2 regions of the Bacillus sp. FSL R5-0422 genome follow, and region 1 is predicted to be linked to the other one. Evidence: riboswitches for the same ligand, from Rfam matches in the RefSeq annotation. Region 1 holds a riboswitch; the other holds the start of a gene.
The links. Region 1 has a riboswitch for thiamine pyrophosphate ahead of thiC (phosphomethylpyrimidine synthase ThiC). Riboswitches for the same ligand answer to the same signal wherever they lie in the genome.
Positions count from the first base shown of each region.

Region 2: it holds a riboswitch for thiamine pyrophosphate, as region 1 does, so the genes downstream of both, tenA (thiaminase II) here and thiC (phosphomethylpyrimidine synthase ThiC) in region 1, are expected to answer to the same signal.

Region 1 is NZ_CP152014.1:2,373,390-2,376,559, reverse strand. Features, by position in the region: gene MKX52_RS12160 (LysE family transporter) at 37-669, opposite strand; TPP riboswitch at 907-1,015, shown strand; gene thiC (phosphomethylpyrimidine synthase ThiC) at 1,144-2,901, shown strand; gene MKX52_RS12150 (hypothetical protein) at 2,925-3,071, opposite strand.
Region 2 is NZ_CP152014.1:3,477,220-3,480,389, reverse strand. Features, by position in the region: gene MKX52_RS17845 (hypothetical protein) at 140-1,267, shown strand; TPP riboswitch at 1,324-1,427, shown strand; gene tenA (thiaminase II) at 1,515-2,201, shown strand; gene MKX52_RS17835 (ECF transporter S component) at 2,198-2,797, shown strand; gene MKX52_RS17830 (energy-coupling factor transporter ATPase) at 2,772-3,170, shown strand, end outside.

The DNA.
Region 1 (3,170 bases):
AAAAGGCTAAAGTTCCTCAAGAACTTTAGCCTTTTCTTAAAAATAAACCTTGATGCCCATATAAAATTCGTAAAAGAAATAACAGCCAAACCCTAGTAATAAAATACCAGCAATAATGGATGTCCATTTGATCATCGTTTGGTTCATCACTTTTCTTGTTAAGGATACAAGAGTGAGGAGACCGATGTCATGAAGGAGAATTCCTGCCAATATACCACCTGATGCTAGCATAAATTCAGATGAATCTGTTTTTGTATAGGCATCTGCCAGTACAGCACCGAATACAGAAACCCAAAACACAAGGTTTCCAGGAGATACCGCGACAAGCAAGCCGTTTCTGTACGTTTTTGCGAATGATTTATTGACTTTTTCGCCAGCTAAATGGATGTCTTGATCCGCATGTTTAATGGAATCGTATGCGAGAATCATTAAGAATATAGCTCCGATTAGCCAAAGCGGGATTTGGACAAATGGCAGTGATAAAAACTGAGCAAATCCAGCATATAAAGCCAAGATAAGTAAGAGATCGATGGTCATGCCGCCTGCTCCTACGGTTAAACCATGAAAGAAGCCGTTTTTTAATCCCTGTTTTGTCATTTCAACCGTGATCGCTCCGACTGGCAGAGCAATTGAGAATCCTACGACGATAAATGTGAGAAATGTTTGCAATCGACTAGAACTTCCTTTGAAAAAGTTTGTATAAAAATTCTCCGTTTAGATTAATTATACATAATAGGAGGAAAGGATCAATGATTATTTCAGTTTTTATCTAAATGGTTGGGATGGAGGGTGTATATCAATGTGTATATTAAGCTGGCTTTATTTCTTTTGTAGTGAAAAGGAACTATTTTCCTGAAACTTCTTTTTTTCATGGCATCGCTATGCTACACTGTTGTGGAAAATAATAAATGTGACTAGGGGTGCCCGAGGCTGGGCTGAGAGAGAAGTGTATACTTCTTAACCCTTTGGACCTGATCTGGCTCGTACCAGCGTGGGGAAGTTGAAGATGATACATGGGTCATTTACGGATGACATTCATGTTTATTTCTAACGACGAAACCAGGTTCTTTTCATAGAGCCTGGTTTTTTGCTGGTGCTGATTCCATCCTGTCCGGTGACAAGAAGAGAAGGAGAGAACAGCAAATGAAAGAAAAGAAAAATATCCCAACAACTCAATCGTTATTATCAAGCTTTGACGGCAGCCGAAAGGTGTATGAGAAAGGGTCAAGACCTGACATTTTAGTGCCAAAAAGAGAAATTGCCCTCACGCAAACGGTGACGCAGGCAGGAATGATTCAAAATGAACCAATTCGTGTGTACGATACGAGTGGTCCTTACACGGATGAGCATGCCCATATCGATGTGACAAAAGGGCTTAACCGTCTGAGAGCAGCATGGGTCGAAGAAAGGGGAGATACAGAAAGCTATGAAGGGCGCCATGTAAAACCTGAAGATAACGGCTATCGCTCTAGAAACGGGTCTCATCAGCATATTCATACTGATTTTCATCATAAGCCGCTTCGTGCAAAACAAGGTGCCTGTGTGACGCAAATGCACTATGCAAAAAAAGGTATTGTCACGCCTGAAATGGAGTTCATCGCCTTAAGAGAAGGGCTAAGCCCTGAGTTCGTGAGAGAGGAAGTTGCCAGCGGAAGAGCTGTCATTCCAGCGAATATTAACCATCCTGAAAGTGAACCGATGATTATCGGAAGGCATTTTCATGTCAAAATCAATGCGAACATTGGCAATTCAGCTGTGACATCATCCATTGATGAAGAAGTTGAAAAAATGACATGGGCGATCAGATGGGGGGCAGACACCATGATGGATCTGTCTACAGGAAAGGATATTCATACAACGAGGGAATGGATCATACGGAATTGTCCAGTCCCAGTAGGCACCGTTCCCATTTATCAGGCGCTTGAGAAAGTGAATGGCGTGGCAGAAGATTTGACGTGGGACGTGTACAGAGACACATTAATTGAACAAGCAGAGCAAGGAGTAGACTACTTCACGATTCATGCGGGCGTGCGGTTAAGGTATATTCCTCTGACAGTCGACCGGGTGACTGGTATTGTTTCAAGAGGCGGTGCCATTATGGCAAGGTGGTGTCTTGCTCATCATCAAGAGAATTTCCTTTATACCCACTTTGAAGACATTTGTGAGATTATGAAAACGTATGATATTGCTTTTTCACTTGGAGATGGGCTTAGACCAGGATCAATAGCTGATGCCAATGATGAAGCGCAGTTTGCAGAGCTAGAAACGTTAGGTGAATTGACAGAGATCGCATGGAAACATGATGTACAGGTGATGATTGAAGGACCTGGACATGTTCCAATGGATAAAATCAAAGAAAATGTGGACAAGCAAATGGAGATTTGCAAAGAGGCACCATTTTATACATTAGGGCCTCTTACAACAGATATTGCTCCGGGATATGATCATATTACATCTGCCATCGGCGCAGCTATGATCGGCTGGTATGGAACAGCGATGCTATGCTATGTAACGCCAAAGGAGCATTTAGGGCTGCCGAACAAAGAAGATGTAAGAGAAGGTGTGATCGCTTATAAAATTGCCGCTCATGCTGCTGATCTAGCGAAAGGACATCCTGCTGCTCAAAAGCGCGATGATGCTTTATCGAAAGCAAGGTTTGAATTTAGATGGCGTGACCAATTCAACCTGTCAATTGATCCAGAAAGAGCGATGGCGTTCCATGATGAAACATTGCCTGCTGAAGGCGCTAAGACTGCCCATTTCTGCTCGATGTGCGGACCGAAGTTTTGTAGCATGAAAATTTCCCATGATATTCGCAATCAATCAGAAGAAGTGAAAAAAGAGATGGAGAAAAAGGCGAAGGAGTTTATCAGCGGAGGAAGTCAAATATATTCATCCTAAAAAAGAACCTACGGGGCTTTATATCAGATCACGGAAAAGGCTTTTCTTAAGAGGTGGAAAAATGCCTTTAATGCAACCCCTATCATGTCCAGACTTGGAATGAGGGCATCTGTTAAATGAAACAAGACTGTTTGTCTTTCTGGAGATGTTCGTTTCTTTTTCCGTTTCATAAAGAAAACCTCCTTTTTAAATAATATACTTCTTTGCAAAGAAGAGAGATAGAGATGTTGTTTGAATTTAAACAAAATTTAAACTTCTTGTGTTTGAAA
Region 2 (3,170 bases), 1.1 Mb from region 1:
CATCAAAAAACCAGTCGTAGAACATACGGCTGGTTTTTTTGTCATAAAGATTTCCTAAAAAAGACCATAACAACGAACGAAATAATGGTAAAATATTCACAGGGTATAAAACCCAAATTAGGAAAAAGGGGATGTTCCTGTGAGAGCTTTTTATGGAAAAATGACTGCCGCTTTATTATCCATTCTACTCGTCACAACAGGTTTATTTTCACCAGCATTAAAAGCAGAAGAAGCACCGAAAACAGATGGTAAATTATCACCACTGACGGAAAAAGCCATTCAGCAAGTGCAAGACTCGTTTTTGAAGCAGGATGAAGGAACCGCTATCAAACAGAAACAGTTAAAAAAATCTTTTAAAGTAGATAAGAAAAATGGAATCAGTATCAAACGAAAAGCCGCTAAAGATGGCAAGATGCGTACATCTTCCGTTCGCTCCATTGATGGATTAGCCATCAACCAATCAGTTGTCTTATCAGAGGACGACCCAGTCGATTTATGGTTGTTAAGTACGACTTCACCTCAGGCACTCATCAGCCGAATTACCTCATCAAATCCCGATTATTTCGTACAATTATTTGTTGTTGATTATGAAACTGGACAAGCTTATCCGACGGACTTGATTCAGCCAGCAGGCAGTCTCCTTGGTTTGACCAATTTACCAGCAGGTGACTACGCATTCGGTATCACAAGCGATGGAGATTTTGGAGACTCTTACACACTACTAGTGAATGCAAAAAACCCACCCAATTTCACAGGGGCTGTTTCCCTCTCTTCCACCTTGCAATACTTTGTAGCTGAGTATGCCAATGGGGATGTTTTCGCTAATGGTACAAAAGTGTATAACAAACAATCGAAGACCGCCGATTATAAATGGGAGCGTGTATTTTATTTCTCATATGACGGAAAATATGATCAGAGAACCCATTCTGTTGAAAGTGTAAAAGTGAAAAGTATCTCGGCACCAGTATCGTACTCTGCTCCTTATGCGAGTTCATCTGAGGCCATTCTCGTCTACTTAGATGTAGAGACATTATTTATGTATCATGAATCATCGTTTGCTAGCGGACAATTCTACCATAGTAGCTTTGTTGATACACTTGGAAAGACAACGCCAAGACGTTTAGATATAGATGACATGACAAATTACGGCGATCATATTTTAGCTGTTGATTTGAAAACAGGAAAACCAATTGATTTCTTCAGTGTCCTTAATTTTTACTATGCTGCGGGGATCGAGAAGCTGCCTACGATCAGAACGTTGAATTAAGAAAGGCGGTTGACAGCAAATCTCCACATGTGTAGAGTAAAGATAATTAAATGACAAAAGTCCACTAGGGGAGTCATGTATGACTGAGACAAGAGGAAATCTTGGACCCTTTGAACCTGATCTAGTTTGTACTAGCGGAGGGAAGTGGAGCTGGACCTCGTCTTATTCATGATTGAATCGATAAGAAGGCCGCTCCATTTGGGGTGGCTTTTTCATTTATTCTACTGAAGAAGAGGAGGCTTTTTTTATGACATTTTCAGCGCAATTAAGAGAAGAAACAGAACCATTATTTGAAGCCATTTATCAGCATCCGTTTGTCAGGGGACTGGCAGAAGGAAAGCTGGAAAAGAAGCAGATCATTCATTACGTCAAACAAGATGCAGAATATTTACAGGCTTTTATTAAAATTTATGCAGCGGCTCTTAGCAGATGTACAGACAAAGAAGATATTGCTTTTTTCCATCAGCAGATTGCATTTGTACTAGATAGTGAGACACACCCTCACCAAAACCTTTGCCGAGTGGCAGGTGTATCATATGATGGGCTCCAAGGTGCCCCGCTTGCTCCGAGTGCTCATCACTATATTCATCACATGCTACAAGTCGCCAAGGAAGGCACGCTTGGAGAAATGATCGCTGTTCTGCTTCCATGCCCTTGGACATATTGGGAAATTGGGAAACGAATGCTCACAGATGTGCAGCCCGACCCGTCACATCCGTTTTATGAGTGGATCACATTTTATGGAGGGTTAACCGACTCTATTACGGTGGAGCTTTGCAAACGGCTCGATCAGCTGGCGGAAGCAGCAAGTGAGAAGGAAAAGGAAAAAATGAAACAGCACTTTATCTTAAGCTGTCAACTAGAGTACAAGTTTTGGGACATGGCGTTTACGGTGGAAGAGTGGCCAGTTCCATTGGAGGTGCATTCATCATGACATGGAAGATGAAAGAAGTTGTCCTTGCTGTCATTTTATCCGTTGCATGCGGTGTCATCTATTTAGGGTGGTCCACACTTTACTTGCCCATTACAGCACTTGTTGGCCCCGCAGGAGGGAACATCATGTTTGGCATTTGGGTGATTGCTAGTCCAATCGTCGCGTATATCATCCAAAAGCCGGGAGCTGCCCTGATCGCAGAAACAGCCGCTGCCGCTGTGGAATTACTAACAGGCAGCCACTTCGGTCTTTCAGCCTTGCTGATTGGTGTATGCCAAGGACTTGGGGCAGAAATCGCCTTTGCTCTTTTTGGATATAAACGATATCGTATGTGGACACTGATGTTGTCAGGTGCCTTTGCGGCTGTTGGAGCAATGGCTTACAGCCTCGTTGCAAATGGCTTTGGTTATTACACACCTCAAGTTCTACTCATCACACTCATAACTCAAATTATTAGTGGAATGATACTGGGCGGATGTTTAGCCAAAGTTGTGGTAGACACATTATCTAAAACCGGTGTACTGAATCAATATGCCATCATGAAAGAAAAAAGAAACAAAGGTGAACAGCATGAATTCATTTCTCGCGTGCAATAATCTCACTGTCCGTTTTTATGAACAGCCTCAGCCCGTTTTGCATCAAGTCTCTCTGTCCATTCAAAAAGGAGAAAAGGTGCTTATTTTAGGACCAAGCGGAAGCGGTAAATCAACGCTCATCTCGGTTCTGGCTGGCATCATTCCAGAACATTTAGAAGCGGATATGCAGGGCGAAGTGATATTGCAAAGACATACAGGCGTCATGTTTCAGGACCCTGATTCCCAGTTTTGTATGCATCGTGTCAATGAAGAAATTGCCTTTAGCTTAGAGAACCGCTCCGTCCCTCGCGACGAGATGGATGATATCATTCAACAGCTCATGCAAAAAGTCCAACTCGAAGTCGATCCGAATACAGACATTCACACATTATCT